DNA from 4 places in the Glutamicibacter sp. HZAU genome. Region 2 is predicted to be linked to each of the others. Evidence: riboswitches for the same ligand, from Rfam matches in the RefSeq annotation. Region 2 holds a riboswitch; each other region holds the start of a gene.
The links. Region 2 has a riboswitch for S-adenosylmethionine ahead of EKH49_RS10130 (O-acetylhomoserine aminocarboxypropyltransferase/cysteine synthase family protein). Riboswitches for the same ligand answer to the same signal wherever they lie in the genome.
Positions count from the first base shown of each region.

Region 1: it holds a riboswitch for S-adenosylmethionine, as region 2 does, so the genes downstream of both, EKH49_RS11205 (flavin reductase family protein) here and EKH49_RS10130 (O-acetylhomoserine aminocarboxypropyltransferase/cysteine synthase family protein) in region 2, are expected to answer to the same signal.
Region 3: it holds a riboswitch for S-adenosylmethionine, as region 2 does, so the genes downstream of both, EKH49_RS14590 (hypothetical protein) here and EKH49_RS10130 (O-acetylhomoserine aminocarboxypropyltransferase/cysteine synthase family protein) in region 2, are expected to answer to the same signal.
Region 4: it holds a riboswitch for S-adenosylmethionine, as region 2 does, so the genes downstream of both, EKH49_RS11845 (acyl-CoA dehydrogenase family protein) here and EKH49_RS10130 (O-acetylhomoserine aminocarboxypropyltransferase/cysteine synthase family protein) in region 2, are expected to answer to the same signal.

Region 1 is NZ_SCKZ01000006.1:301,742-309,649, forward strand. It holds gene EKH49_RS11175 (acetyl-CoA hydrolase/transferase family protein) at 1-1,095, shown strand, start outside; gene EKH49_RS11180 (PQQ-dependent sugar dehydrogenase) at 1,189-2,247, opposite strand; gene EKH49_RS11185 (dihydrofolate reductase family protein) at 2,255-2,845, opposite strand; gene EKH49_RS11195 (PaaI family thioesterase) at 3,337-3,753, opposite strand; gene EKH49_RS11200 (long-chain-fatty-acid--CoA ligase) at 3,769-5,376, opposite strand; SAM riboswitch class IV at 5,753-5,870, shown strand; gene EKH49_RS11205 (flavin reductase family protein) at 5,965-6,465, shown strand; gene dnaB (replicative DNA helicase) at 7,322-7,908, shown strand, end outside.
Region 2 is NZ_SCKZ01000006.1:85,470-93,377, forward strand. It holds gene EKH49_RS10100 (BCCT family transporter) at 1-464, opposite strand, end outside; gene EKH49_RS10105 (Fur family transcriptional regulator) at 1,125-1,577, shown strand; gene katG (catalase/peroxidase HPI) at 1,655-3,835, shown strand; gene EKH49_RS10115 (methylated-DNA--[protein]-cysteine S-methyltransferase) at 3,934-4,563, opposite strand; gene EKH49_RS10120 (RNA polymerase sigma factor) at 4,560-5,057, opposite strand; gene EKH49_RS10125 (histidine phosphatase family protein) at 5,173-5,733, opposite strand; SAM riboswitch class I at 5,844-5,955, shown strand; gene EKH49_RS10130 (O-acetylhomoserine aminocarboxypropyltransferase/cysteine synthase family protein) at 6,054-7,427, shown strand; gene EKH49_RS10135 (CoA-binding protein) at 7,427-7,908, shown strand, end outside.
Region 3 is NZ_SCKZ01000010.1:21,863-29,770, reverse strand. It holds gene EKH49_RS14610 (APC family permease) at 1-1,131, opposite strand, end outside; gene EKH49_RS14605 (hypothetical protein) at 1,238-1,654, opposite strand; gene EKH49_RS14600 (cupin domain-containing protein) at 1,790-2,356, opposite strand; gene EKH49_RS14595 (DinB family protein) at 2,488-3,075, shown strand; SAM riboswitch class IV at 3,143-3,256, shown strand; gene EKH49_RS14590 (hypothetical protein) at 3,272-3,538, shown strand; gene EKH49_RS14585 (VIT1/CCC1 transporter family protein) at 3,593-4,696, shown strand; gene EKH49_RS14580 (LOG family protein) at 4,762-5,952, opposite strand; gene EKH49_RS14575 (DEAD/DEAH box helicase) at 6,039-7,908, shown strand, end outside.
Region 4 is NZ_SCKZ01000006.1:438,757-446,664, reverse strand. It holds gene EKH49_RS11855 (LysR family transcriptional regulator) at 1-91, opposite strand, end outside; gene EKH49_RS11850 (acyl-CoA dehydrogenase family protein) at 183-1,412, opposite strand; gene EKH49_RS11845 (acyl-CoA dehydrogenase family protein) at 1,438-2,664, opposite strand; SAM riboswitch class I at 2,713-2,803, opposite strand; gene EKH49_RS11840 (SdpI family protein) at 3,020-3,376, shown strand; gene EKH49_RS11835 (GntP family permease) at 3,470-4,831, opposite strand; gene EKH49_RS11830 (CdaR family transcriptional regulator) at 5,124-6,185, opposite strand; gene EKH49_RS11825 (ABC transporter permease) at 6,547-7,908, shown strand, end outside.

The DNA of each region.
Region 1 (7,908 bases), 220 kb from region 2:
GAGGGAGCGTTGATCCCTTCCAGCTCGGTAGGCAACAACAAGACCTGGCTGGAAATGGCCGACAAGGTCATTATCGAGGTCAACAGCCAGCAGTCAGCGGCCATGGAAGGCATGCACGACGTCTACTACGGCACCGCGCTCCCACCGCACCGCAAGCCGATCGACCTGAGAACCGTGCGCGACCGCATCGGACAGCAGTACATGGACGTCGACGTGAACAAGATCGTCGCCGTCGTGGAAACCGACGCACCTGACCGCCTGAGCCCCTTCGCGCCAGTGGACGAGACCAGCGAGAAGATCGCGGATCACCTGCTGACCTTCCTTGATTCCGAGATCCGCGCCGGACGCCTGTCCGAGAAGCTGCTGCCTCTGCAGTCGGGCGTGGGCAATATCGCCAACGCCGTGCTGGCCGGCCTGTCCCGCGGCGGCTACAAGGGCCTGACCGCCTACACCGAGGTCATCCAGGACGGCATGCTGGAGCTGATCAAGGACGGCACCATCGAGTTCGCCTCCGCCACCAGCTTCTCGCTGTCCTCGGAGGGCATCGAGGAATTCAACCGCAACGTCGACCACTACCGCAAGCGCATCCTGCTGCGCGCCCAGGAGATCTCCAACCACCCGGAGATTATCCGCCGCCTGGGCTGCATTGCGCTGAACGGCATGATCGAAGCCGACATCTACGGCAACGTGAACTCCACCAACGTGCTCGGCTCGCACGTGATGAACGGCATCGGCGGTTCGGGCGACTTCGCCCGCAACGGCTACCTGTCGGTGTTCATGTCCCCATCCACCGCCAAGGGCGGCAAGATCTCCGGCATCGTTCCGATGGCCTCCCACGTGGATCACACTGAGCACGACACCATGATCCTGATTACGGAGCAGGGCCTGGCCGACCTGCGCGGGCATTCTCCCAAGCAGCGTGCGCAGACTGTCATCGACAATTGCGCCCACCCGGAGTACCGCCCGATGCTGCAGGACTACTTCGACCGCGCCTGCAAGGAGAGCTACGGCAAGCACACCCCGCACCTGCTGGGCGAGGCGCTGTCCTGGCATGAGCGCTTCCGGCAGACCGGAGACATGCGCCCGGCCAACTAGGCTGGACTGGATCAGATGGCGGAGGGCCGGCACCATGGTTCCGGCCCTCCGTCATTTCCATGGGATCCGGCCGCAGGGACGCCTTGGCGGAGATTATCCAGTGGGTGACTGCGGAACGAGCTTGATGCCCAGGATCTGGTCATCCTGCGGGGTCGGGTTGCCGCGGCCGTCGGTATTGCTGGTCAAGACCAGCAGGTCCCCATTCTCGGACAGCAAGGCATCGCGCAGCCTCCCATGCTCTCCCTCCAGCAATTCTGATTGGCTATCGGGTGAATCCAGGCTGACGCTGCGCAGGAGCGCTCCGCGCAGGTTTGCCAGGTACAAGGTATCGTCGACAATCGCGATGCCGCTAGGGCTCGCCTCGGACGGCGCCCACTGCGCGATCGGATCAGTGTACTGATCCGTTGTGCCGCCGGATCCCTCGACCAGCGGCCAGCCGTAATTGCCTCCGGCCTCGATGATGTTCAACTCGTCCCAGGTGTTCTGCCCGAACTCGCTGGCATACATGGTCCCGTCCGAGCTCCACGCCATGCCCTGCACATTGCGGTGCCCGTAGCTGTAGACATAGGTTCCTGAGAATGGATTATCGTCCGGGATGCTGCCATCCGGTGCCATGCGCAGTATCTTGCCGCCCAATTGCTGGAGGTCCTGGGCCTGCTGGGGGTCCGCCGCGTCCCCGACGGAGGCATAGAGCATGCCATCGGGCCCGACTGCGAGCCGCCCGCCATTGTGGATGCTCGCCGACGGCAAGGCGGAGAGCAGCGTGCGCGGTGCCGAGAGCGAAAGGCTTCCCGTGGTGCCCTGCACGGTGAACTGCTGGATGCGGTTGCCTGATTCCGTGGTGGAGTAGGCGTACAGCTGATCGGGGGCGAGGAAGGCCAAGCCGAGCAACCCGCCTTCGCCCTGGGCTGCCACGCCATCGACCCGAGCGACTTCCTGATGCTGCCCGGAATCCAGGATTTCCACGATGCGTCCCGAATCCCGTTCGCTGACCAGCAAGCTGTCTTGGGCGTAGACCATTGACCAGGGGGCTTCCAGACCGGTGGCCAGGGGAGCGGGCGTGCTGGCAGGCTGGTCGCTGGCGGTCGGTGCAGCGCACCCATTGAGCAGGAGCATGCCAACCAGCGTCCAAGGAAAGAGGATGCGAGGCATGGTGCTGCTAGCTGTGTGCTGGTTGATGGCGCGTCGGACGATAGGTCAACTCCTGGATCCGGCCGTCCAGCAGCTTGGAATCGACAAGTTCCAGGTCATAGTCGTCCACCCCGCCAAGTACAGGAGCTGAGCCGCTGTGCCCGGTCAGCACGGGGAAGATGGTCACCTGGATGAAATCGACCAGGCCTGCCGCGAGCAGGGAATGGTTCATGGCGAGAGAACCGTGGGAGCGCAGCGGCACATCCGAGGTTTCCTTCAGCCGCGCGACGACTTCCAGTGCATCAGCGCGCTCCAGTGTGGGGTTGGGCCAGTTCAGAGGCTCTTCCAAGGTGGTGGAGATGACTGTGGCGGGCTTGTCGTGCAAGGCTACGCCCCACGCGTCTTCCACCTCGGGATTCATTTCGATTTCTTCCCAGAAGCGGCTGAAGAGGCGGAAGGTGTTGGCTCCGAAGACTACTCGGCATGCTGGCGTATACAGTTCGAGCCGATGGGCCAGCAGTTCCGGCCCTTGCTTTCCCCAATAGCCGCCCCAATCGCTTCCGGCACTGCCGAAGCCATCAAGGCTGCTGAACACATCGAAGGTATAGGTCGCGCTCATGGCGAACCTCCTGGAGCTCGGGCGTTAGATGCCACCTACCGTACGCAGGTGCTCGCAGAGGGAAAAGCAGTGACGAGGGATTCTCAGGGAACCGTTATGGACCCTGGACCACGGTGACCACGACGGATAGCAGTTGCACAACCAGCAGGCCGAAAGCCAGCGAGATGAGCGCCCATCCAAAGCTCTTCTTCAACGCAGCCACGATGCCTCCCAATAAGCCAAAGGCAGTGGGCAGGAGGAACATCCAGAGTGGTTTTGCCGTCCCCGTGTCTGCCCAGTCAATGAGGGCCAGGGCAGAAGCAAGCGCCAATCCCATCATTACCCAAGTCCATAGCGGACATTTGCCGACGAGTATATTTGCGGAGACCTTCAATTGCGCACCTTCTTCCCGCCTTTGACAGTACTGCATCTGTGGATTACGGGCGCACTACATGAAATGCACGCTCACTGTGCTGGCCATGATGCGCATCTTATGAATCTTCTGCTTGACGTCATTCCTTGGGCAAGTCCACATTCTGGGTTCGCAGTTGGCCACGGGAGAGCTGCTTGCCGGTGGCTTCATCGGTGATGATGACCTCCCAGAGCTGCTGGGTGCGACCTTGGAACAGCGCAGTGGCGACCACCTGGACCCGAGCCCCGGTGGATGGGCGCAGGAAGTCGGTCGCGTTGTGCACGCCGACGGCGAATTGCCCGCGTTCTGCCACCGCATAGCTGGCGCCGACCGACCCTGCGCTCTCGATCATCGAGGCGTACACGCCGCCATGGACCACGCCCCACGGAGTGTGGTGGTTCTCGTCCAATTGCGCGTGGGCACGTACTTCAGTGGCAGTGATTTCATCGAATTCCAATCCGATGCTTGCGCTGAATCGGCTGGTCTTGTCGGGAATCCGTGGTGCTGGCTTATCCAATTAGTGATCCTCGGGCTATTTCGTCGTGCTGTCTTCGAGCGCCTGGGCGCGCAGAACATTCTTCTGCACCTTACCAGTGGAAGTGCGCGGCAGATCCTGCGGGAAGACGATGGTGCGCGGCACCTTGAATCCGGCGAGCTTTTCGCGGGCGAAGCCAATCAGGGTTTCGGCATCCAGGGTGGATCCGCTGGCGCGGATGACATAAGCCACCGGGCGCTCGCCCCATTTCTCGTCGGCGACGCCGATGACTGCAAGGTCCAGCACTTCTGGGTGCGATGCGAGGGCCTGTTCCACCTCGATGGTGGAGATGTTCTCGCCGCCGGAAATGATGATGTCCTTGGCCCGGTCGCGCACCTGGATGTAGCCGTCCGGGTGCATGACGCCGAGGTCGCCGGTGTGGAACCAGCCGCCATGGAAAGCTTGGGCGGTGGCGGCTTCGTCGCGGTAGTAGCCGATCATGACGTTATTGCCGCGCAGCACGATTTCGCCCATGGTCTGCCCGTCCGCCGGGACATCGTCCATGTTCTCGTCGACAATGCGCGCGGACTCGGCGGTGATCATGCCAACGCCCTGGCGGGCGAGCTTCGCTGCCCGGGCCGGCCCATCGAGCTCATCCCACTCATCCTGGTATTCGCACACCGTGTACGGCCCATAGACTTCGGTCAGGCCGTACACGTGGACTACTTCGATGCCCAGATTCTGCAGCTTGGAGATGATGGCCGGGGATGGCGGAGCGCCAGCGGTGGTGATCCGCAATGGCGCATCAAGCTGGTGGGCGCGGGTGGAGTCGGCGATGATGGAGCAAACGGTCGGGGCGCCGCACAGGTGCGTGGTCCCCAGATTCTCGATGGCGTCCCAGACGGCATCCTCGCGCACGCCGCGCAGGCACAGGTGGGTTCCTCCTGCTGCGGTGACGGCCCAGGGAGTGCACCATCCATTGCAGTGGAACATCGGCAGGGTCCACAGGTAGCGGGTCTTGGCGGTGAAGCCCTGGTGGTGTGCTTCGCCCAAGGAATTCAGGTAGCTGCCGCGGTGCGAGTAGAGCACGCCCTTCGGCTTGCCGGTGGTGCCCGACGTGTAGTTGAGGGTGATCGGCGCCCGCTCGTCGGCTATGGCATAGGGAAGCTTCTCATCCGAGGCTTCCGCCAGCAGCTCGTCCAAGGTGGCGTCCACTTGCACTTCGGGACGCGGTCCGGAGTACTGGTCATCGGTGATTTCGATGAGCGCCTCCAGCGTCGGGTTCTCCCGGCGCAGGGTCTTCGTATTCTCCAGCAGCTCGGTGTCGGCAAGCATCAGCTTGGCAGCCGAATGATCAATGATGTACTGCAGCTCGTGGTCCGAAAGGCGGGTATTCAGGGCAATGAGGACGCCGCCAGCCAGCGGCACGGCGTAATGCGCCATGAGCATTTCGGGAGTATTCGGTGCCAGCACGGCCACGCGGTCGCCCGGCTCAATACGCGCCTTCAGCGCCTGGGCAAAGCGGTGCACGCGTGCTTCGAGTTCCGCGTAGGTGTAGCTGCGAGTTCCATGGATGACGGCGGTCTTCTTCGGATAGGCCTCGGTTGTGCGCTCAAGGAAACGCAGCGGGGTCAGTTCTGAATGGTTTGCCTGAATCTCTACCATGGTGTGGCTATTCCTCAATCGTCAGCGATGGTTACGGAGAACAATAAGCAGGAGTGTGACTCAACGCACTCCATGATCAATAGTGTCATGAACCTCAGCGTCATGCGGAGAAACCAAGTTTCATTTCGGTGAGCGGTAGTGAATTCGCGACAGGCCTCCGGTTCCACGGGTAGAGCCGGGTCTTCCGCTGCAACGTGACCGGAGAAGGTCCGTAATGAAAGTTGCGTCGAAGGTCTCGGGCAAGGTGGATGTGGCGAATAAAAGACTGCTAAAAGGTTCATTTCAAGGCATTGGATCGAACGTTTCGTTGAATATTGCGATTTGCGAAGCAAAATGTTTGACGCGTGTTCGACATGAGCCATATCGTTTTAAACAGAATCAAGAGCATCAGCTATAAGCCCTGGCTTGCTGATCGGCAACCCTCTCAACGGTAGTGGGGTGCTCCAGGTGAGGATTCGGTTCCACGCAAAAACGTGCTGGAACAAGTACCGCACACGGCGCGGAACTCCAACGCTGGCGGCTTCGAGAATCAAGAAGCTCCGGCGTGCGGATTATTGCGCGGTGGGCAAGACCCGAAGGAATCGAGCCATGTCATTGAATCTTGAACTTGACCCGTTGACCCTGCGCAAGGTTTTCGCTCAGCATCCGTCAGGCGTAGCCGCCCTCTGTGCAGAACTGGATGGCGAGAAAACCGGCATTGTGGCTTCGTCATTTACCGTGGGTGTTTCCCTCGAGCCAGCACTGGTGATGTTCGCCGTGCAGAAATCCTCGAATACGTGGCCAAAGCTGCGCAACGCTGGCCGCATCGGCGTTTCGGTGCTCAGCGAACGCAATGAAGGAGTATGCGCTCAGATCGCGTCGAAGAACGGCGACCGATTCCGCGGGATCGACACCTATTCCTCGGAACAGGGCGCACTGTTCATTAACGACTCCACGCTGTGGCTGGAAACCTCGATTTACAACGAGGTCGAAGCGGGGGATCACTGGGTGATCTTGATGGAAGTCCACGGGCACCGCATCTCGAAGCACTCGCCGCAGATCTTCCACGATTCGCGCTTCCATTCACTGCCGGTTCCCGAGCTCGTCTAAGCTCTTCTGAACTTCCAAAGCTTCGGCCAGATCAACATATCGATCTGGCCGAAGCTTTTTTGATTTCGAGGCCTGCGGAATCACTTGATCCCTGTGCCAATCGGAAAATTAGGCGCGATGCCTGTTGATCTCCGGGCACCCCGGCAGCAACCCTGGACTACATGCAGCCCATGCACTGCGGGCAAGTTCGACGTGTAATTGCACTTCCACTGCAGCTGATTGCCGAGGTAAATCGGTGGCAGTGGGCCAAGAGCCCAGTTACGGCTTCAAATTCACGCAACGCCACCTCGGCGACATCAAGTTATCCACGGCCCTGAGCGGTGAAATTCTTGTCGGTTGTGAACTACTTCGGGCTCGGAGCCTTGATAGCGAACATTAATCCGTGGTGACTAAGGGTTTTGCAAAATCAACAGTATCCACAGTGTTATCCACAAAACTGTGGATGAAGTATGGGGAAATGTGAACAAAGGAGCGAAAACCCCGGAAACTGGGCGATTATGGGTGTTGATAACTTCGATGTGGTTGACGTGACCTTCAATGAATTAACTTTCTTTCCACAAGTGTGAAAATACAAACAGCCTAGTCAATCGATGTTACCGGTGTGTAGAGTGGGGTAATCCACAGGGTTCTCCCCAGACTGTGAACAGGGGAGTCCACAGGTAGCGGTGTGTTATCCACATATTCTGTGGATAATGAGGTTTACGCCTGTTAATAACAGCCCTAGTGTTGGCTTCGGGAGAGAAATATCCACAGGCGCTTTACAGCTAAATGTCCGTATCGACTGACATGATGAAGCGTTGCCATGAGGGCAAGGAGAATTTTCCCAGCGGGTCAATAGGGGATGGAAGTGTCTGCAATGAGTGCTGAGCCGGTTTACGAAGGACGGGAATCCGACGCAGGGCGCAAGCCGCCACAGGATATCGAGGCCGAAATGTCGGTGCTCGGCGGCATGATGCTTTCCAAGGATGCGATTGCCGACGTCGTTGAATCCATCCGCGGCACCGACTTCTACCGTCCCTCCCACGAATCCATCTACGAGGCAATCGTTGACCTCTACGGCCGCGGCGAGCCAGCCGATGCGGTCACCGTAGCCGACTTGCTGACCAAGCGCGGCGAAATCTCGCGCGTGGGTGGCGCTGCCTACCTGCACAACCTCATCCAGCAGGTTCCCACTGCGGCGAATGCCGGGTACTACGCAGAAATAGTGCGCGAACGCGCAGTGCTGCGCCGGCTGGTTGACGCCGGTACGCGCATCGTCCAGATGGGCTACTCGCCGGATGGCGAGGTCGACGCAATCGTCAACGAAGCCCAGGCCGAGGTGTACAAGGTTGCCGAGAACCGCAGCAGCGAGGACTACGTGCGCCTCTCGGACATCATCGAAGACACCGTCGACGAGATCGAGAACGCGGCCAACGCGGGCGACGGCATCACCGGCGTGCCCAC
Region 2 (7,908 bases):
AGTGCCTCGCTGGTGGAGCCTTCCACAGTTCCCGGAGGAGGCGACATGTAGAAGTACAGCGGTTCGCCGACCCCGTAGAAGACCAGTCCGATGCCCATGCCGGTGGCAAACATCATCGAGATCCACGAAACCGTGGAGAACTGTGGCGATTCACCGTCCTTGCCCAGCGGGATACGCCCGAAATTCTTCGCTGCTACGACAATAGCGAAGACCGCGAATAATGCGGCGGCGATGACAAAAAGCCAACCAGTGTTGGTGATAACCCAGTCCAAGGCTGCGCTGGAGGCCTTGCCCAGCCCCGATGGGGTGGAGAAACCCCAAATGATGAATGCCAGCGCGATAACGCCGGCGATTCCGAATACCCAATAATCCGTACCGGAAAGGGAGTACTTCTTAGGTCGCCTGTGGCGAACTGAATGCAGTTCCTCGACGAGGTCTACGATTGATTGATCCGTCTGCTTCATTGCGTTCTTCCTTCACTGGTGAGATCCCGTGGAGAAGTTCCAGGCGGAATCTGTCCAGCCATCGTTTCTCGAGTCAACGATCGCCATGCAGTGTGATTGATTGCGAATTGCTTTTCGGGTGTCGGTCCGTTGTGTCTAAATCTAGCTTCAGAACTGCTTGAATGAAACAGCTATTCTGCGCAAATATCCCGCGAATTATTCCTGCGAGCTGACCCGATTTAACACGGAATTGACACGATAAGTCCCAAAATGGGCCTTTACCAGCATTGTCGACATCCCACCAAGGGTCAAATCAGATCCTTGAATTCTCGCCACTTTCGGATCTCGATCACCCGGGAATCACGATGATTGCGCTGGCTTCAGCGTCCGTGTGAGCTTCCTCGCGCTATCCGATTTCCCTGTCCCTGCATCCGCGAAATCCTTGTTTGCGCCGAACTATTTCCGTAGCCGGAATGGCCACTAATTTGCTTTCATTTTTCTCTTGAATGATCGGGATTTAGCAAATAGGCCAGCCGGGCCCCCAAGCCGAAGCATGCCTGATGAGGAATATCTACTACGCAGGCGCTCATTTGGCCCGCCAACCAACCCTCGCCAAGCTTTAACCAGAAATACACGGGAACTTATCTTGACTGATTCAAAATAAGCAGGCATGCTGGTTACATGACATCACAGGCAGGGATCGAGCAGGTGCTGAAAGCGGCATCGATGCGGGTTACGCAACCACGCGTTGCAGTGCTGTCCGCTGTCGCCGAGCACCCTCACGCTGATACCGAAACCATCATTTCGGCCGTTCGCGAAGGCCACCCCAATGTGTCGCACCAAGCTGTCTATGACTCGTTGAAGCTTTTCACGAAGCTGGGAGTCATCCGGCAGATACAGCCGCAGGGCCACACTGCCCGCTACGAAGCCCGCGTTGGCGACAATCACCACCATGTGGTGTGCCGCCAGTGCGGCAAGCTGGCGGACGTCGACTGCGCTGTCGGCGGGGCCCCGTGCCTGCATGCGTCCAATGATCACGGCTTCAGCATCGACGAGGCTGAAGTGATCTACTGGGGCACCTGCCCCGATTGCCAGGCTGCGAATGCGCAGAAAGATGTCGTAGCTAACCCCTAGATTTGCCATCACGCGGGCCAATACCGCGCGGTGGACATGAACCGCACAAACCCCTAAAAATCCGGAAGGAAGAGCACATGTCTGAGACGACTGCAGGTCAGTGCCCAGTAGTTGGCGCGGGGCGAATTCACCCGACCCAGGGCAACGCCAACACCGAATGGTGGCCGAACAAGCTGAACCTGAAGATCCTTGCTAAGAACCAGCAGGTATCGAACCCATTGGATGAGGACTTCGATTACATCGAGGCATTCAACGCACTGGACATGGAGGCCCTGAAGGCCGACCTGATCGAGAACATGACCACCCGCCAGGACTGGTGGCCAGCTGACTTCGGACACTACGGTCCGCTGTACGTCCGCATGGCTTGGCACTCGGCCGGCACCTACCGTTCGCACGACGGCCGTGGCGGTGGCGGCGCAGGCCAGCAGCGTTTCGCTCCACTGAATGCATGGCCAGATAACGTCGGCCTGGACAAGGCCCGCCGCCTGCTGTGGCCAGTGAAGAAGAAGTACGGCCAGTCCATCTCCTGGGCTGACCTCATGATCCTGGCCGGCACCGTGGCCATGGAGCACATGGGCCTGAAGTCCTACGGTTTCGCCGGCGGCCGCAAGGACGTCTGGGAAGCAGATGACGATGTCTACTGGGGCCCTGAAAAGGTCTGGCTGGACAACGAGCGCTACACCGGCGACCGCGATCTGGAAGCACCACTGGCTGCGGTCCAGATGGGCCTGATCTACGTGAACCCAGAGGGCCCGGACGGCAACCCTGATCCGCTGGCTTCGGCAGTCGACGTGCGCGAAACCTTCCGCCGCATGGGCATGAACGACTACGAGACCGTCGCCCTGATTGCCGGTGGCCACACCTTCGGCAAGACCCACGGCGCCAACAACGTCGACCGCATCGGTCCGGATCCAGAAGCCGCTCCGCTGGAGGAGCAGGGCCTGGGCTGGAAGAACGGCTACGGCGAGGGCAACGCGGAGAACAACACCGCATCGGGCCTGGAAGTCACCTGGACCTACCACCCGACCCGTTGGGACAACGAGTTCTTCCACATCCTGTTCGCTTACGAGTGGGAACTGTTCGAGTCGGCAGCAGGCGCCAAGCAGTGGCGTCCGGTCAACGGCGGCGGTTCCGGCCTGGTCCAGGCAGCGCACGAGACCCTCGAGCGCCGCGAACCGCGCATGCTGACCAGCGACCTGGCCCTGCGCTTCGACCCGATCTACGGTCCGATCTCGAAGCACTTCAAGGAAAACCCTGAAGAGTTCGCCGATGCCTTCGCTCGCGCATGGTTCAAGCTGACCCACCGCGACATGGGTCCGAAGTCCCGCTACTTCGGTCCAGAAGTTCCAGCCGAGGATCTGGCATGGCAGGATCCGCTGCCGGCAGCTCCAGAGGTCACCCTGGGCGCCCAGGAAATCGCGGCGCTCAAGGAACTGATCAAGGATTCGGGCCTGACCGTGCAGCAGCTGGTCTCCACCGCGTGGAAGGCAGCGGCCTCGTTCCGCAGCTCGGATAAGCGCGGCGGCGCCAACGGCGGCCGCATCCGTCTGGAACCACAGGTCTCCTGGACCGTGAACCAGCCGGAGCAGCTCAAGCCAGTCATCGCCAAGCTGGAAGAAATCGTTGACACCTTCAACGCCACCTCCAGCATCAAGACGTCCTTCGCTGACGTAGTGGTCCTGGCCGGCAACGTCGGTGTCGAGCTCGCGGCAGCTGCCGCTGGCCAGCAGATCGACGTTCCATTCACCCCTGGCCGCGTTGACGCGACCCAGGAGCAGACCGACGTTGAGCAGTTCGCATGGCTGGAGCCAGTCTCCGATGGCCTGCGCAACTACGACTCGGGCTTCATCAAGATGCCAAGCGAGTACCTGCTGATCGACAAGGCGAACCTGCTGGGCCTATCCGCACCGGAACTGACCGTACTGGTCGGCGGCCTGCGCGTACTGGGCAACAACTGGGATGGCTCGAACCTGGGTGTCTTCACCGAGAACCCGGGCGCGCTGACCAACGACTTCTTCGCGAACTTGCTGGAGCCAGGCATCGCCTGGACCGCTTCCGAGGACGAGCAGACCTACCACTCGAAGGACGGCCGCTGGGTCGGTTCCCGCGTGGACCTGGTCTTCGGTGCCAACTCGGAACTGCGCGCCCTCGCCGAGGTCTACGCTTCGGACGATGCCAAGGAGAAGTTCACCAAGGACTTCGCCAAGGCATGGGCTAAGGTCATGGACGCGGATCGCTTCGAACTGCGCCGCAAGTAGCAGCTAGCTGGCTGCTATCTCGCAGCATATAGTGCTGGGCTGTTGCTTCCCCTGATGGGGAGCAACAGCCCAGCACTTTTTTATGCAGTTTTTGGCCGCTAGAACAACGTCGCCGCGCTGCCGGCGAAGTCCGGATTCTCCAGTTTCAGCAGTTCCGTCTTGGCTTCCAAGCCACCCAGGTAGCCACCCAGCGAACCATCGGTACGCAGCACGCGGTGGCAGGGCAGCACGATGGGAATCGGGTTGGTGGCGCACGCTGAGCCGACGGCTCGCACCGCCTTCGGCTTGCCGATCTGCTGCGCCAGCTGGGCGTAGCTGAGGGTCTGCCCGTAATCGATATGCCCCAGTTCCAGCTGCACTTGGCGGCGGAACTGCGTAGAGAGCTGCAGATCCACCGGGAGCTCGAAACTGTGCCGTGTGCCCGCGAAGTACTCATCGAGTTGCCGGGCGGTCCCATCCAGGCTCGACTTGTCGCGCAGGATGCGTGGGCTGAGCTTTTCCGAGAGCAGCTCAAGTATCCGGTCGTGGCCCTCGGATTCGAATGCCACCCGCACCAGCCCGGCATCGGTGCTGGCCAGCAGCAATGAACCCACTGGGCTGTCGACCATCCGATAGGCGACATCGACAAGTTCAAGCGCGCGGGCTTTTTCAGCGAGCTGGCCTTGCAGCGCGTCGAGGGTTTGCATTTCAGCGGCCGTCGCCTGCTGCTGATAATTTTTTTCGTTCATGGCTGCTCCCGCCATAGTTCCTGGTCGTCTAGCCGGACCCGCAGGTTCTTGATCCCGTCGGCACCGGCCCTGCGGGCAGCGGCTTCGCTGCCCGAAAGGATTTCGGCAATTTGCGCGTAGCTCATCCCGCCCAGGTACCGATAGGCCACGACCTGCCTTTGCTTGCCGGGAAGCTGATTCACCTCGTGCCAGAGCTGAAGATTGTCCAACTGCAGATCCGGCCGGTTCATCCCGGACGCGGGACCATCCATGTCCTGGTCATTAAGGATCTCCGGCTTATGCTTGCGCAACTCGTCAATGGCCTTGTTCCGGGCAATGCGCACCAGCCACGCCAGGACATTGGCATCATCTGGCAGCTGCGGGTACGTCTTGAGCGCGGCGAGGAAGGTTTCGGACCAGGCATCTTGCGCGCGGTGCTCATCCAGCAGGGCGCGGCAAACACGCAGGACGTTCAGTCCATATTCTTGGACTATCCGCTCAAATGGTGCTTGCATGGCTCTCCTGGGATTTCGCGACCTGCTGGCCTCTCACCATGTAAACGCAACGGCCACCTGTTCTGTGAGGTGTGAATGAAAAATTTTTTCATTCACCCCGCTGCCGCACGGATTCCTAGAATGCCACCAAGTCGGATTCACCGGCGAGCTGCTCAAGCCGGGCCAAATCCACGTCGATAATTTCGCCATTCTCCACGCCTTGGGCTTGCCTGGTTCCTGCCAAGGCGTCGCGAATGGTGCGCATGGTGGCGCCATGGCTGACAATCATGATCTTGCGTCCGGCATGCTTGCTGGCTAGGCCCAGCAGCGCTGGCACCGCGCGGTTCAAGATGTGCGCACACGGCTCAATCTGGTCTGCGGCGGCAGCCGATTCCTTGTCGCTGACCTCCGCCATGTTCCGGCCCTCCAGCGGGCCGAAACCGCGTTCAATGAGTTCCGGAACTGCGTTGCCCGTCGCTGCCCCGATCTGCTGGGCAATCAGCACGGCAGTTTCCCGGGCACGCGCCAAAGGGGATGCCAGAATGAGCGAAAAGTCTTGGCCGATGAGCTTGCGCCCGACCTCGCGAGCTTGCTCGCGTCCGGTTTCGTTCAGCGGGATGTCGGTTTGCCCCTGCAGTCGGCCTGCAAGGTTCCAATCGGTCTGCCCGTGTCGAACCAGTGCCAGCGAAGTATCCATGGCTCCAGCCTACCGGTGCCATAGATGTCGAAGAATCTCCGATCACAGGTCCGATACGCAACGTTACGACTCATAGTTGGGTCACGAACGGTCATGTTGCGAAGATTATTACACCATCCCGAGCGGCCGAGAGATCTGGTTCGATGACGCCGCAGCAACCTGCCACATCCGGTGGTTACGGTGCTACCGCCAGAAACGATGCAGCCGCTTACCCGTTGGAGAACGGCAGGAAGCGACATTGATTCCGGGATTCCTGCCTCGATCGCGGCCCGCCCTGCGGTGCACGCGAAACCCCAATCGACAAGGAGTCGTAAGCCACCATGGCAGATCACAAGTTTGGATTCCGCACCCGCGCCCTGCATGCCGGAGGCACCCCCGATGCTGAGCACGGCTCACGCGCAGTGCCGATCTACCAGACCACGTCGTTCGTCTTCAAGGACGCTGACGATGCGGCCAACCTCTTTGCCCTGCAGAAGTACGGCAACATCTACTCGCGTATCGGCAACCCGACCGTGGCGGCCTTCGAAGAGCGCATGGCTTCGCTGGAAGGCGGCATCGGCGCGGTTGCCACCGGCTCGGGCATGGCCGCGGAATTCGTCACCTTCGCGGCCTTGGCCCAGGCAGGCGACCACATTGTGGCTTCCTCCAAGCTCTATGGCGGCACCATCACCCAGCTGGATGTCTCGCTGCGCCGCTTCGGCATCAGCACCACCTTCATCGACTCCAACGATCCCGCGGACTTCGAAGCCGCGATCCAGGAGAACACCAAGGCCGTCTACACCGAGGTGGTGGCCAACCCGTCCGGCGACATCGCCGACCTGAAGGGCCTGGCCGAAGTCGCGCACCGCCACAACATCCCGCTGGTCGTGGACTCGACGCTCACTCCCCCATACATCCTTCGCCCCATCGAGCACGGCGCGGACATCGTGATCCACTCGGCCACCAAGTTCATCGGCGGGCACGGCACCACCCTGGGCGGCGTCGTCATCGAGTCTGGCAAGTTCAACTGGGGCAACGGCAAGTTCCCCACCATGACCGAGCCGGTAGCCAGCTACGGCAACGTCTCCTGGTGGGACAACTTCGGCGAATACGGCTTCTTGACCAAGCTGCGCAGCGAGCAGCTGCGCGACTTTGGTCCGTCGCTGCCGGCCCAGTCGGCATTCCAGCTGCTGCAGAGCCTGGAGACCCTGCCGCAGCGCATGGACAACCACCTGTCCAACGCCAAGCAGGTCGCCGCCTGGCTGGAATCCGATGAGCGCGTCACCTACGTGAACTACGCAGGCCTGGATTCCCACCCGCAGCACGAGCAGGCCAAGGAGCTGCTGCCCCTGGGCGTCGGCTCGGTCTTCAGCTTCGGCGTGAAGGGCGGACGCGAAGCCGGCGCCAAGTTCATCGAGGCGCTGCAACTGGCCAGCCACCTGGCCAACATCGGCGATGCCCGCACCCTGGTGCTGCACCCTGCCTCCACCACGCACCAGCAGCTGAGCGCCGAGCAGCTGGTCTCCGCTGGCGTGCCAGAAGACCTGATCCGCTTGTCGGTGGGCCTGGAAGACGTCGAAGACATCCTCTGGGATCTGGACCAAGCGCTGGCCGCTTCGCAGGAAGCTGCCGCCGGTTCCGCCGCGCAGTTCGAAGCGCCAACTTATGACGGTTCCGCCTGCGCCTTGCCAACTGCTTCGAAGGGAGCAAACTAATGACTGCCGTTGAAACCACCTGGGAAGGCCCGGGAGCCGCGCAGCGCCTGGAGATCCTGCGCGAGACGAAGACCATCGCCATTGTCGGCGCTTCGAACAAGCCGTCACGTGCCAGCTACTTCGTGGCCACCTACCTGCTCTCCTCCTCACGGTACAAGGTGTACTTCATCAACCCGGTACTCGACGAGATCCTGGGCCAGCCGGTGTACAAGTCGCTCGCCGATCTTCCGGAGACCCCGGATCTGGTGGAGGTCTTCCGCAAGCATGATGACCTGCCCGGCGTGCTGGACGAGGCCCTGGCCGTGGGCGCGAAGACCCTGTGGCTGCAGCTGGGCTCCTGGCACGAGGAAGTGGCCCATCGCGCCGAGGCCGCGGGCATGAACGTGGTCATGGACCGCTGCGTGAAGATCGAGCACGCCCGCTTCCATGGCGGTCTGCGCCTGGCCGGATTCAACACCGGCGTGATTTCCTCGAAGCGACA
Region 3 (7,908 bases), on a different contig from region 2:
CACGATCGACGGGGAGCCGGAATCCACCAGCCAGCCGAGCATGGCGGAGCCGAAGAATGGAGCCAGCACCGACAGCCCGCCAATGAACAGCAGCGCGTGGCTCGGGGTGCGGTACTTCGGATGCAGGTAGGCGAACCAGCGCGGCAGCATCCCCGAGCTGGCCATCGCGTACATCAGCCGCGACGCACCCATCAGCAGGGAATTCCACGACGTGAGGATCCCGGCGATGCCGCCGGCGATCAGCACCTTGGCCATGATCCCGGAATTGAACAGCGCGCCCATCGCGTCAGCCGTCGCCAGCTCGGACCCGGCGAGCGCGGATGCGCCCATTCCCGAGGAGGTGGCCAGGATGATCCCCACGTACCAGGCGGTGGCGATGAGCACCGAAACCACCACGTACTTGCCAATTTTCCGCGGGGCGATGTCGCATTCCTCGGCGGACTGCGGGATCACGTCGAAACCGACGAACATGAACGGCACCACGATCATCACGCCGAAGAAGCCGGCAACACCGTTCTCGAAGAACGGCTCCATATTCGCGCTCTCGCCGCCGCTGAAGGCACCGGCCAGCAGCATGGCGCCGATGACGAAGAGGAAGATCACCACGAAGGTCTGCACCACGCCGGCGGTCTTGATGCCGCGGATGTTGATCCAGGTGATCGCCACCGCCCCGGCAACACCGACCAGAGCCCAGGTCAGGTAGACCTCGGAACCGGCGATTTCCCATAATTTGATGTGCGAAAGATCGGGGAAGAGGTAGAGCACGGATTTGGGCAGGGCCACTGCTTCGAAAGCCACGATCGTGATATAGCCACCGACGATCGCCCACGAACCGGCAAAGGACCAGCGGGCGCCCATGGCGCGCAGCAGATAGTTGTGCTCGCCTCCAGCTTTCGGCATGGCGGCAACCAATTCGGCGTAGGTCAGGCCCACGACCGCCATGATCACGCCGCCAACCAGCATGGCCAGCGCGGCTCCTATCGGACCGGCGGTGGTGATCCAGTCGCCGGTGAGCACGACCCAGCCGAAGCCGATCATCGCGCCAACGCCGATGGCCAAAGCGTCCCAGCGGCCCAGGACCTTCTTGAGTCCCGGCTCGGCGGTGTGGTTCTTAGCGGTGTTTCCTGCCATGGCAATCCCTTCTGGAAAGATGATCAGGATCACACTATGCGCAAACGCGCCACAACGTATTGGATGTTTTGACTACATTTCAGGCCATTTCATCCAAACCGGGAGCTCAGGCCGCCGAGGAGCCCTTCTTGCTGGCATTCACCAGCGCCCGATCGACCTCATGGATGCCCAGGGCGAAGCCCGCGGACATCACCAATGACTTGATGGTCAACTCGGAAAGGTCATCGGCCACGTATACCAGCTGGATCGGGCCGGCCAGGATGAGCAGGATGGCGGTCCACAGCGCATAGGTCCAGGAGGTGCGCGCCTGCGCCATCTGCGGGAAACGGGCACGCCGGCGAATTGTCCGCACGCCGATGGTCACGATGACAACCGCGAGAATCACGGCGCCGAGGAAGAAGAAATTGCGCTGGGTGCGGATCCAGGTCAAGGTGGTGCCGACAAGAACGCCGAAAAGCACCGAAGCCCACCAGCTGATGCTGCGCAGCTGGTCCTGCGTCGCGGTTGGTTCGCCTGTCTTCACGCCTCTCCCATCGCCAATTGTTCCGAGCGCCCGGAACAACGCATCGTTCCTAGAATACGCGGTCGCCCGCTCCGCCAGCGAACACGCAGCCGCATCGCGCCGAGCGTGCCGCCGCAGCGGGCGCAGGGGTTGGGCTCAGGAGAGGATCAGCGTCCAGGTCACCACGGCCGGCTCATCGGAAGGGTTCTCCCAGCTATGCGGCTCGCGCCCCGGGAAGGTTACGGTGTCGCCCGCCTGAAGCTCCAACCGCTGGTCGGGCAGGATCAGGATGAATTCTCCGGCGATCACGTGCAGCACTTCCAGCTCGCAATCCATCGAATACAGTTCCGCTTCGCCGGTGCCCCTCGGCGCAATCTCGGCGCGGATCATCTGCAGCCGCTTTTCGCTGCGCGGGGTCACCAGCTGCTCGGTGATCCCGTCGCCGCCCAGTGAAACCCGCGGAGCCTGGTCCAGGCGCACCAGTTTCGTTTCCGGGACTTCGAAAAGCGTGCCGACCTCGATGCCCAGCACCTCGCACAGGCGCAGCAGCGTCGCCACCGAGGGGCTGGTCAGGTCGCGTTCCACACGCGAGAGAAAGCCCTTGGTCAGCCCGGAGAGCTCTGCGACCTGGTCAATGGTCATGCGCTGGGTCTGCCGCACCCCGCGCAGCCGCGCACCGATGTTGATCGCAGCACCGGTTGGTTCAACTGGCAAGGTTTTCATCGTTTGGCTCCATCAACGTCGTGTCCGGCAGCGGCATCCGCGGCGGCTTCACCGCCTGCGGGGCAAGTTTACCAATGGTAAACACGCGGTGTCCCCTACCGCGCGCCGGCCGCGGTCACTAGACTCTGTCCATGGACAGCACCAAGGACAAGCTCTGCGGGTACCTGAACGAGGCGCGCGAGAATGCGATCTTCAAGGCCGAGGGCCTGGCCGAGCAGCTGGCCCGCACCCCGCTCACCCCTACCGGCACCCACATCCTGGGCGTGCTGCACCATCTGGTGATCAACGAATACGAGTATTTCGGCACCTGCCTGCAGCGCGAGGCCAACGACCCCTATGTCCGCGAGTTCATCTCCCCGCATGATCCCGACGCTGATTTCCTTCCGCCCGCCAAGATGGACGGGAAGCAGCTGATCGGCCTGTACCGCAAGGCCATCGCCTTCGCGGACGAGGGCATCGCCGCCTTGTCCCTGGATTCTGCAGTGCACGTCCCGTGGTGGGGGCCGGCGGGGCATACCACCTTGGATCATCTGCTCATCCATGCCTTGGCCGAGACCTCCCGGCATGCAGGGCAGCTGGATATCATCCGCGAGCAGCTCGACGGCCGCGCCGGCTGGACCGCGACGCTGGATTTGCTGCCCGGCTACACCGCGGCGCAGTGGGCAGAGCACCGCCAGAAGCTGCAGCGGCTGGCCGATTCCCTGGCCCCGGAGAGCTGACCGGAAGTCATATTACGCAGTACGGCTTCATCTGGCGCCGCATGCGGCGGTACGCTCAGAATTGTTGCTTCACGAGACGCGGCGCCAAGCTCCGACTGGCCGCGCACCAACCCCAAGTTCATGGGTGGTTCGGATGAGGAAGCGGTCCGCGCATCAATTGGTGCACGGGCAAGAGCTCGCCAGAGAGTTGATATCCATGGCCATCCCGATTCTTCCCATCATCGACCGCCAGACCGGCCACGTGCAGTTCACCGCCGAGGGCCGCTGGTGCACCCGCTACGTTGCGGACCCGCTCAGGCTCGAACACCTCATCGCCCGCTGCTCCCGCCGTCCGGCCTTCGACCCGGACACCTCCGAATTGCTGCTGGTGGTGCCGGAAGCAGGGAATCCGGCAGGCAGGCGCCATGCATTTAGCCTTGCCAAATTCCCAAGTCCAGGGGCGCTGGCTAAAGTGGAAAGCTGAGCCGATCCACGGGTTTCCATGGGAAACTCCACGTTCCAGGAGAGCCTTTTCGAGATGCCACAGCACCCAACCGCCGAACCGACCAAAGCGCAGATCCAGCGATGGCGCAAGTATCTCGCCGATGAAGTCGCCGAGGGCGCCATCTACCGGGCCCTGGCGGAAAAGAAGACCGGGCAGGAACGGCAAATCCTGCTGGGCCTGGCCGAAGCCGAAGCACGCCATGAATCCCACTGGCGCACGCTGCTCGGCGAGCATGCCAAGGAAGTCCGCCCCTCGCTGCGCCGCACCATGCTGCGCTTCCTCGCCCTGCACTTCGGGTCGGTGTTCGTGCTGGCCATGGCCCAGCGCTCCGAGAGCAGCTCCCCCTACCGCAATGACAAGGACGCCACGGCTCAGATGGCTGCCGACGAGCAGGTCCACGAGGAAGTCGTCCGGGCCCTGGCCACGGCAGGACGCGCACGGCTGTCGGGCAACTTCCGCGCCGCGGTCTTCGGCGCCAACGACGGGCTGGTATCCAACCTGGCATTGATCATGGGCATCGGCGCCACCGGCGTTTCTTCGGCCTTCGTGCTGTTCTCCGGCATTGCCGGCTTGCTGGCCGGAGCGCTGTCCATGGCGGCCGGCGAATACGTTTCGGTGCGTTCCCAGCGCGAGCTGCTGACCGCCTCGCGGCCCACCCAGGTCACGCTGACCGCAGCCCCGAACCTGGATCTGGACGCCAACGAGCTGGTGCTGATCTACAAGGCCCGCGGCATGAGCGACGAAGACGCCGAGCACCGGGCCGCCGAACGCATGGGCCTGTTCACCTGCGACTGCAACCCTGATTTCTCGCTGAACCCGGAAGGCCGCAGCGAGGAGCTCGAGAAGGAGCACCAGGAGCTGGGCTCGGCCACCGGGGCGGCCACCACCTCATTCCTGCTCTTCGCTTCCGGCGCGGTGGTGCCGATCCTGCCATACATCTTCGGCCTCTCCGGGCTGGCCGCGATCATCGTGTCGGTGGTGCTGGTGGGCATCGCCCTGATGATCACCGGCGGCATCGTGGGCCTGCTCTCCGGAGCCTCCCCATTCAAGCGCGGCTTGCGCCAGCTGGCCATCGGCTGGGGCGCGGCGGCCGTCACCTACTGCCTGGGCCTGATCTTCGACGTCAGCGTCAGCTAATACTCCGCTTGGCATCGAAAATGCCGGGACAGCTTCGGCTGTCCCGGCATTTTCGATGCCCCGGACTAGATGTCCTTTGCCGGCCGGGTCCGACGGCGCAGGGTTTCCATGGACTGGATGAACGCCAGCGCTTCCTCGGCGGTGTCCACCAGGGCGATCTTCTGCTCCATCACGCGTTCCTTGGCCAGTGCCTGGAGCAGCGGCCACGCGGGCAGATCCCGGCTCCAGTAGTCGCGGCCGACCAGCACCATCGGCACCACGCGGGCACCGGTGGCGTAGTAGTTCTCGCAGGCATCCTGGAAGATTTCCTGGACCGTGCCGGCAGCGCCGGGCAGCACGACCAGCCCGCCGTTGGACTGCTCCAGCAGGATCGCCTCGCGAATGGAATTGGTGAAGAACTTGGCGATCCGGGTGGCAAACAGGTTCGGCGGCTCATGGCCGTAAAACCAGGTCGGCACGCCCAGCGACTGCCGATGGCTGGGGAAACGCTCCTTCACCATCAGGGCGGTTCTCGCCCAGCCGGTGCGCTGGTGGATCGCATCTGGCGCTTCGGCGAGCATCTGCATGGCCGCCGCTATGTCGTCTGCCCCGTAGTCGGCCAGCCATGCACCGGCATTGGCCGCTTCCATGGCTCCTGGCCCTCCCCCGGTGGCCACCGCGTAGCCGGCCCGGGTAATCATGCGCCCGAGCTCCAAGGCCTGCGCGTACTGCGTGGTGCCCCGGTTCATCGCATGCCCGCCCATCACCCCGATGATCGGGGTGTCCTTGAACGTACCCTCATACACCTCCGAGACCAGCGCCTGGCCAATGTGGTGATCGTGCAGGGTCCTGGCCAGCGCACTGTGATCGCTGTCGGCATTCGCCGCCGCATGCTGCTGGGAGTACGCGTATATTTTGGCATCGGGCACCTGCTGGTAGGTCTGCGTCCAGATCCCCGAGTACAGCTCTTCTGCCGTGTACAAGCCGCGGGCGCCGGTCTCGAACGGCAGCTGCGCCCCCGAGCTCATGCACAGCCCGCCCGTCGCCTGCACGATCTGCTGGCCTTGGGCGGAAAACTGGCAATCGATGAACAGCGCTTCGGAAAGATCCAGCGATTTCAGCACGGTATCCCGCTCGCGCAGATCCACGCGGTGCACGCGCCAGCCTTTTCCGTGGGCATGGTGGGAAACCAGCGCCTCGGCGGCAAGACGGTCGAATTCGACGAGCGAGGTGATGTTCACTGCTCGGGCTGGAAGATAGGGCCACACGTGGGACATGCGTCAACGCTACGTCATGGATAGTGATTATTCACAGAAGGGCCCTTCAACTTTCGCGACGGCCCGGAACGTGAAACGATGAGAGGATGACTGAATCTGTTCCACCAACCATTGACGCCCGCCATTTACTGGCTTTTCTGGGCAACGTTCCTTTCTTCTATGGAAAGAACCTGGCCGCAGAAGCAAATTCCGTGGTTGACGTGGAATTCGATGAGAACACCGGGCAGATCGAGGGCACAGTCACCGATTCCGGCGAAGAATTCTCTCCAATGATCCAGGTCCACTTGGAGGGTGGCGAGTGGAAGATCGAATCCTGCGAGTGCACCTGCGACGCGCCAGGCATCTGCTCTCATATCGCGGCTTTGGCCATTACCTCCAATAAGATCGCCTCCCAGCCTCGCCCGCTGCCGGTCCATGAAGAGAAGCCGGACACCGTGTGGTCAAAGCAAATCGATTCATGGTTCGAGGAGTCCGAGCCGGGCCCGGCCGACGGGCTGCTCGGTTCGCAGCACGATCCGGTGGTGCCGATGGCGCTGCAGTTCCTGCTCTTCGATTCGAAGGACGCCACCCAGCAGCAGCAGTGGATGCCGACCGGGACCATCCCGCACCCAACCCGCAACAAGCGCTTCCGCTTGGGCGTGCGCCCCATGGTCCGCAATGCCGAAGGCCGCTGGGTGCGCGGCCAGCTGCGCTGGACCACCCTGGGCTTCAAGACCTACGGCTGGAACCTGCTGCGTGCACAGCACCACTGGTTCACCCGCTTCGCCTCCATGGCCCGCAGCGACAGCCAGTTGCAGTTCAAGGTGGACGAAGACTGGCTGTTCCTGGACGAGTACGCTTCCGAGCTGCTCTGGCCGCTGCTCGAACAGGCTGGCGAGCTGGGCATTGCGCTGATCACCACCCGTTCCGAGCAGCGCGTGCGGATCGTTGATCCGGCCAGCTTCAGCATGCAGGCCTCCCTGGATGAGCAGCAGCTGCAGCTGGACGGCGTCCTGCACATCGCCGGGCAGGATCTCGTGCTTGATCCGGAGGCGCCCAGCGGTGTCATCGCCGAGCATGGTTTCTATGCGCAGATGGCCCAGCCCGATGAAATCTGGCTGGCTCCAAGCACCGAGCCTGTCCCCGACGCGCACCGCCGCTGGTATATCGACCGCCGCCCGGTCACCGTGCCCGCACCGGAGGTCAACGACTTCTTCGAATCCTCCTACCCTCGTTTGGCTCGCCGTTTCGAGCTGCGCAGCGTCAGCGACGAGCTGGTCCTGCCGGATCTGAAACCTCCCTATGTGCAGGCCACCGTGGTCTACAAGCGCGAATTCAACGAGAACAAGGAACCGAACGATACCGCCGCGCTGGACTTCCAGATCCGCTACCCGGGGATCCCCAGCGACCAGGAAGTGTACGACGTGGAGGCCGAGAAACTGCTCCAGGCCGCCGTGCATGAGGTGTTCCTGGAGCATGAGGAAGCCGGCAACCCCAACCTGTCGCCGAAGTTCTACGCACGCGATGACACCATTGATTTCGTCACCGAGATCCTGCCCGCGCTGGAGCGCCTTCCGGAGGTCCAGCTCGTTGAGCAGGGCACCCGGCCGACCTTCCGCCAGCTGCGTGAACTCCCCCAGCTGAAGATCAATGCCGTGAATCATGAAAGGACCGACTGGCTTGATCTCGGCTTGCTGATCACCGTAGGCGACCATGAGGTTCCCTTCTCGCAGATTGTCGAGGCCATGAGCAATGGCCAGATGAAGCTCCGCCTGCCGGACAACACCTGGTTCTCGCTGAACCACCCGATGTTCGCCAAGCTCAAGGCGCTGGTTGACGAAGCCCAGGCGATGAACGACAAGCCGAAGGAGGGAGACCTGAAGCTGACGGTCTTCCAGATCTCGATGTTCGAAGAACTGGACGAGATGGCTGAAGGCATCGACGGAGCTGACCTGTTCATCGCACGCATGCGTTCGC
Region 4 (7,908 bases), 350 kb from region 2:
AAATATGGCACTGCTTCGCTGCAGCCGAAATGGACCCCAGTTCTGCGACGGCGACGAAATACTGCAGCTGGCGCAGGGTGTAATTGATCACCCACACAGTCTAGCCAGCGGGCGATTCTGCAGGCGCAAAACAACAGGCCCAGCATCGGCAAAGAATGCTGGGCCTGCTACGGAAATGGAAGCTACTTCGAGGCGCCGATCGCCCACACGCGTGGAAGCTCGGTGCCGTTGACCGCCAGGTCGCCGATCAACCGCGCCTTGAAGACCCAGGGATTGTGGTTGCCAGCGGTCCGGGCATTGCGCCAGTGCCGATCAAGGTTCTTGGAAACGCTCGTCGCGCTGGCAGCCAGCGCATCGAAGGCATGGGTGATGGCATTGAGCACCAGCGGGGTCAGCACCACCTGCGCCTGCGCGCTGGCCAACTCGGCCGCATCATTGGCCGCTTCGTCCTCTTCTGCGCTCGCCTGGCCGGTGTGCAGCGCCAGCGCTGTTTCGTAGGCTCCCTGCAACGCCACCGAAACGCGTTGAACCGTTGCCGCGGCGGCGAAGGATGCAGCGGAGACCTCGCCGATCACCTGCAGCAGCTGCGGGTCTTCGGCCGCCACATTGGCTGCGGCATGGCTGAAGGTCCGCTTGCGCGCCTTCAGCTCGGCGGCGAAGTCCCGTTCTGCCGCTTTGGCGGAGCCGGCCAGGACCGCCAGCAGCACCTGCTGGTAGAACGCGGTCTGGTACTTGAAACGGGTATCGAAGTCGATCAGGTCCTCCTCGGCCACCACCGCATCGGTGAAGGTGGAGGTTCCGGTACCCGTGGTGCGCTGGCCGAAGCCATCCCAGTCATCGGCCAGCTCGACACCGGGCTGGTGGCGGTTGACCGCGGCGATCACGCGCTTGCCGGTGTCGGTGCGCTCGGCATAGGTGTCCAGCCAGTCAGCGAAAATTGAGCCGGTGGAATAGTACTTGGTTCCATTGATCTTGAAGCCGCCCTCGCCGTCCGGGGTGACCTTGGTGATCACGTCCCCGACCTTCACGGTTCCAACCTCGGTCCACGAGTTGCCCACCAGTTCTCCGGCGGCGAAGCGGGCCAGCCACTTGTCGCGCCCCGGGCCTTCGGCGGCCACCAGCCGATCCTCGACGAAGGCGAAGTGCGCGCGCAGCGCCTGGGCGATATTGGAATCAGCGGCCGCAAGATCCACGAACAGCTCGAAGAGCTCAGGCAGGGTCGCCCCGGCCCCGCCGTGCGATTCCGGAACCCGGACGGCGCCGAAGCCGGCGGCCGCCAGGTCGGCCACCGCTTGGTAGGGCAATTCTCCGGTGCGGTCGCGTTCGGCAGCGCCCTGCGCGATGTCCGCGAAGAGCGGGGCAAAACGGGCTTTGAGCCCTGCAAGCCGAGTGCCAGTTGCAAGTACAGTCATCGTTGAATCCAATCCGTTCGAAATTCTAGGTGTAGAGCGAGAGCGGCTGGGATTCTCCGCGCAGGAAGTACGCGCCGACCTCGATCTTCTTGTAGTCCACCGGGTCATGCAGCGAGTGGGTACGCACGTTGCGCCAATACAAATCCAGGCCCACCGAGCTCGCGGTCGAGGATGATCCGGTCACTTCGAAGATCCGGTTCGCCACCTCGACGCCCACCTCGGTGGAGACCACCTTGGCTTCGGCGATTTCCACTGCCAGCGCGGCCCGCTCGGGCTGGGTGACGTCCCCGGCCTTGGACAGCAGCGCATCGAATTTCCGGCCGAGTTTCTCGGTCAGTGCAGCCACTGCGGCGGTGCGGGCCTTGAGCTCCCCGACGGTGCGCTGGAAAATCGGGTCTTGGGCGTAGGTGTCGGCCTGCGAGAACAGCCAGGCATTCTTGCGGCCCAGCAGGATCTGCTTGCCGCGCTGCAGCGCTCCTTCGGCGATGCCCAGGTAGAAGTTGGCGAATGCCAGCTGGATCCCCGGGGTGAGCAAGGTGGACACTGGTTCGTCGGTGACGAAACCGAGCAAGTCCTCGGCTTCAAGCCTGACGTTGTGGTACTTCAGCGAGTTCGAGGCGCTGAGCCGCTGGCCCAGGTAGTCCCAGTCGTCAACGATTTCCAGTCCTTCGATGTCGCGCGGCAGCACGAAGGCGAGAATCTGCCCGTCGTATTCCCCGCCCTGGACCAGTGCGTTGATGACGATGACCTCGCCAACACCGGAACCGGTGGAGAACCGCTTGGCCCCGTTCAGCCGGTACCCATCCCCTTCGACGCTCAGCGTCAGATCCGGGTCAACCGGATTAACCGAATCGCCCCAGAGCCAGCCGCCTTCCACGGTGCGTAGCCACCACTTGCCTTGCGCCTCCGCCGGAGCATAGAAGGCAATGCTGGACTGATTGATGTAGTGGTAGGCCAGTAGTTGCGCGATGGAGCCATCGGCCGCGGCCAGGATGCGGACCACCTCGAAGGCGGTTTCCCAGTGGGCTCCTGCTCCGCCGTATTCCGCAGGCACCAGGAGGTTCAGCAAGCCGGCCTCGCGCAGCAGCTGCACTTCGGCGAATGGCTGCTGGTTCTTGCGGTCGCGTTCCAGGGCGTCCTTGGCGAGCGTGCCTCCCACCTGTTGGGCAACTGCGCGCCACTGTTCCAGCTCGGTTTCGCTGGCGTTCCCGTAGTAGGGAACTCGGCGTAGTCCAGTGCTTTGTACGGTCATCTTCTTCTCCCTTGCGTTGCAGGTTCCGAAGGACGCAGGATCCCTGCGATTCCATCGATCCTGGCGTTAGCACTACCTGCCGGATGCAGGCTTACTGCGGCGTCGCGGAGCCAGGTCTCTCAGCCGCTCTGGATGGGTTGTGCTCCGAGTCAACCACTGCCGGCAGCAGTCTTGGAAGGGCACTGTCATACGAGGGAACGGCAGGACAAAATACGTCATCTTCGAGCCTCCTGCCTGCCTGATCGATGGCAGCGCGGCCTTCGTATGACACTTGCATGACGAAATCTGAACTCGGGAACTGCTCTGCCTCCGAATAGGATGGCTGTTCACGGCGAATAGTCAGAACAGGTGGAACGTGGATCCAGCAGGCGTCATCCCCTTCATGCTCGGGTTGATGGGCATCACTGTGGTGCCAGCGTTCCTCGCACCCATGGCCCGGGATGGAAAGCTCGCGCGCAATGCGTCCATCGGCATCAAGACGCGCCATACCTTGGCCAGCGACGAGGCCTGGCTGGCAGGGCATCGGCGGGCTGCGCCGCTGATGGCCGCGGCTACCTGGGCCGGCTGGGCCATGCTGGCCGGTGCAACGATTCTCTGCGTGCTGGGCCAGTTCGGTTTCGCCTTCGCCACAACCGGGGCCGGCTATCTCGCCGTCATCACGTTGCTGATGATCTCGGCCGCAAAAGCGAACAGGGCCGCGCGAGGCGTCTAGCCGGCATAGCCCGGCCAGTCTGCGGCCGCATAAAGAAACGGATCGCACCATCGGCAGATGGTGCGATCCGTTGTTTACTTGGCCAGCATCCTGCTACAGCAGTACGGCTCCCAGGAGCAGTACCGTCAGGAAGGCGGCGGTACCCTGGATGGCGGTCGCCACGCTCAAGGTCTTGTATGCGGTAATTACCGGAATGCGGCTGAGCTGCGAAACGACCCAGAAGTACGAGTCGTTGGCGTGCGAGACAACCATCGCACCGGCACCGACGGCCAGTACCGTGAGCACCATGCCCAGTTCCGAGCCCAGGCCCAAGGAGCCGAGCATCGGCGCGACCAGCGCGGAGGTGGTCACCATGGACACGGTGGAGGAACCCTGCGCGGACTTCAGCGCAGCGGCGATCAGGAACGGCACCGCCAGGCCCAAGCCCAGGCCGCTGAGCGAATCCGAAAGAATTGTGGTCAGATCCGAGGCCGCCAGCACCGCGCCGAAACCGGCACCGGCGCCGGTGATCAGCAAGATCGGGGCAGCGGTGCGCACGGCTTCATGCATCTGCTCGTTGAAGACCGACAGCTTGCTGTCGCCGCTGAGCAGGAAGGTTGAGGAGATCAAGCCGAAAATCAGCGCGATCACCGGAGTACCGATGAAGGAAAGGATTTCCAGGGCGATGCCCTCGCCGAACGGGAGCGAAGGCAGCTTCGCAATGGAGGCGGCGCAGATCAGCACGAGCGGAACCAGGATCGGCATGAAGGCCAACGCCGGGTGGGGCAATTTGCCGAAGCTTGCGCGCAGCTGCTCGTAGTCGAGTTCGGAGAGGTCGTCTTCGCCTTCACTGGGCAGCGGAGTCCACTTGGACTTGTTGAAACGGCTGGCGTAGGCCAAGCCGGCCAGCGCCGAGATGGCGGCAACTGGCAAGCCGACTGCGATGATCAGGCCCAGGTTGTCGGCAACGCCGATGCTCTCGGCTGCGGCCAGCGGTCCCGGAGTCGGAGGCACCATGGTGTGGGTTGCGTACAGGCCGGTCATCAATGCGATGGATGTCGCCAGCGCGGAAACTCCGGTGCGCAGGGTGATGGCTTTGCGCAGCGAGTTGAGCACCACGTACCCGGAGTCGCAGAAGACGGGAATGGAAACGATGTAGCCGATGATTGAGAGCGTCAGGTTGGGGAACCGCGTGCCCAGCACCTTGATCAGCGCATCTGCCATGGAGATCGCGGCGCCGGATTTCTCCAGGATGACGCCAATCATTGTTCCGAACAGGATCACCAGACCGATGTTGCCCATGGTGCTGCCGAAGGCCGTGGTGACCGTCGAGGCCACATCGGCCAACGGAATCCGGTAGGCGAAAGCGGCCAAGATGGCGGCGCCAATGAGGGCGAGGAATGGGCTGATCTTCAAGCGTGCCGTGACCATCACGATGGCCACGACAAGGATCAGCAGAACAAGCAGTTCATACACGGCGGGTTGGCTCCTTTGCCAATAACGGTAGTGCTCTGCGCCTGGCCCACGGCGGCAGAATCGGCGGACCAGCTCTGTCGGCAAAGCTGCTCAAGGCTTTGCCCGTTGGGCTAGATGCCTCCGTGCCGCCACGGAATTCGGGCGCAAAGATCGATCATCCTGCCAATATTAGGAAAAGCTGCCCCGGATGCCTATGGGCACACGACCATATTTGCCTGATTCTGGTCGGGGTAAATGTGTGCAAATATCCCGCTACTGCCACAACTGTCACCCGCACCCCCGTTCCCGGGTCCTAGAAAATATGCAGCTGCCCCAAGGCCACTCGCGCGTAAATCGCATGCTGGAGTTTCAGGGACTCGCTGGACTGCCGAATGTCCACACCACTGATCTGGCTGATCCGCTCAAGCCGTTGCACCAAGGTGTTGCGGTGAATATGCAGATCCGTGGCAGCCTGGCTCATCGATGCAGCCGTCGACACCACCAAGAGGGTTTTGGCCTGTTCCTCATTGAGCTGTTGCGCCGGGGCAGCCGCATGTTCCAGGCTGCGCGCTGGGGTGCGGGCGATAGCCACGGCAATTTCCCGGCTCCACATTCGGCGTTGGGCGTAGCGCGGCACGAGTGGCGGATAGCCCAGCAGCGCCCGCAGCGCCTCGGTTTCAGCCATGAGGTCCGCTGCCGTTTCCACCGGCATGGAGACGAGGAAACGCTCCTCATCCATGCGCTCTTCAGCGAAAGCGGGCTCGTGGGTGGCGCGTAGCCTCCAGTACGCACCGGAAAGGCTGATCCAAGACGTGCGATGGTGTTCCTTGGCCGGTTCTTCGAGCAAAGGATCCTCGACGCTTCGCGGGAGCCATGCTTCGATGCACTTGGGCCCGCGCAAGCCGTGGGCCGCCAGCGAGCGGTCGATGACTTCGGGGGCAACGCGGCCTGCGATCAGCGCAGAAATGATGTCTCGGGCCTCGGTCTCGCGGCGCGCACTGCGCGAGTGCTCGTAGTCCTGGGCGAAGAGCAATTGCACCGTCAAGGCAATCAGGCCGGCCAGCGGCTCCACCTCATGCGGAGCACCGGTCACGCCAACAACTCCGCACAGCTGGCCGTTCAGCGTCAGAGGGACATTGACCCCTGGCAGGGTTCCCGCGGAACCGTCAGCCTGGCTGACCCGGATGATGGCGTTGCGACTGATTGCCTCGGCGCTGCCGTCGTGGTGGGTGCCGATTCGCGCGGCATCGGTCGAAGCGATGATGACCCCGTGAGCATTCATGATGTTCACGTTGCGGTTGATGGTCGGAGCAATCGTGTCGACAACTTTCTGCGCCAATGCGCTGGCCAGCCGCGGTTGCTCCTTTTCGCTCATGAGCTCATCCTATCGGCTAGGGAGTGCACAAACATGAAACATAAGCGCACACAAGCAATCAAGGTTCCGGGCTGACAGCAACAGTTACTCGAAGCATCATCAATAAACCACCCGCAGTCACAGCCATGTGATCGCCATCACCAGCCAAGGGAACTGATGCGCCGCGGTAAAGCTAAAAAATTTTCCAAGTCAGAAAATACATTTATTGCTTGACAGTGCATTAGATCACACGCAATATGTTTATAAGCTTTCGGCCAAACAGCATCTCGGATATTTGTTGCGCTTGCCCGGATAGAAGACATGGGGAGTAGAAGTTGTGAGAAAAATCAGGTCGTCCGGGGCATTGCTAGCCCTCTTTCTCTTGTTTATCTGCGCTTTCTTCGGTTATCCGCTGGCAATGCTCATTTACGGCACTTTCCGCAGCGGACAACCGGGCACCGAAGGCTCGTTCGGCCTCGCCGGCATCGTCGATGCCTACGGTGATCCCGCGACATGGGAGACCCTGTGGGCCTCGGTCATCTATGCCGTTGCGGTGCAGTCCATTGGCATCATTGGCGGATTCATCTTTGCTTGGATTTCCATGCGGACCAAGACTCCTGCCGGCAAGGCCATCACCCCCGTCATGGTCACCATTTTTGCCATACCGACGCTTTTCTTCGCGATCAGCTGGGGCATGATGACCTCGCCTACCGGTTTGCTGACCCAATTCTTCGGTGTCTCCGCAGACGGCTCGCCACGCCTGGATGCGTATTCCTGGGCCGGTTTGATCATCGTCAGCGGGCTGAAGGCAATTTCGGTGATGTACCTATTGCTGCTCGGTCCGGTTCGTGCGCTGAACCGTTCGCTCGAAGAAGCCGCACTGCTCTCTGGTGCCAACCGTGTCCGGCTCTTCCTGGATGTAAACATCCCGATTCTGCTGCCGACCCTGTCCGGTCTGGCCATCCTCGGATTCGTTAACTCCCTAGGCCAGCTGGATGTCGCCCTGATCCTCGGCGTTCCAGCGGCAATCTATGTCTTCCCTACTCAGATTTATGATTTCCTGGCGACGACGCCCATCCGCTACGACTCGGCCAGCGCGTTGGCACTGTTGCTGATCGCCGTCATCTACATTCTGGTGGCCATCCGCTCCAAGGCCATCGGCAACCGCAACTTCATCACTGTGACCGGCAAAGCCTTCCGCATTGAGAAGGAAGAGATCGGCCGTTGGAAATGGGTCGGCTTCAGCCTGTTCATCGGATACGTCGGTGTCGCACTGGTGCTTCCGCTGCTCCAGCTGATCATCGGCTCCTTCCAACCGGTGCTGGGAGTTGCCGGCTTCACTTTCAAGCACTACATCGGACTGTTCGAGTCCTCGAAAGTCGTCCGGGCACTGGAAAATACCTTGATCATGGGTGTTGTCGGCGGGCTCCTCGCAACAATCCTGGCCGTGTTGATTACCTATGTCGCCCTGCGTAGCAAGAGCCGCTGGGCACAGGTGCCAGAACTCATCGTCTGGGCCGTGGTCGCGGTGCCGGGCATCGTCCTCGCCTTGGCCATCACGTGGGCATACCTCAGCATCCCGGGCCTGAAAAGCCTCTATGGCTCGATCTGGATCGTGCTGATTGCGCTGGTCATCGTGGTCACCCCCATCGCGCAGCGCGCCACTTCAGGCCCGGTGGGCCAGTTGGGCGTCGAGCTGGAGGAATCAGCCCGCATCTGCGGCGCTTCCGCGCCGAGGATGCTG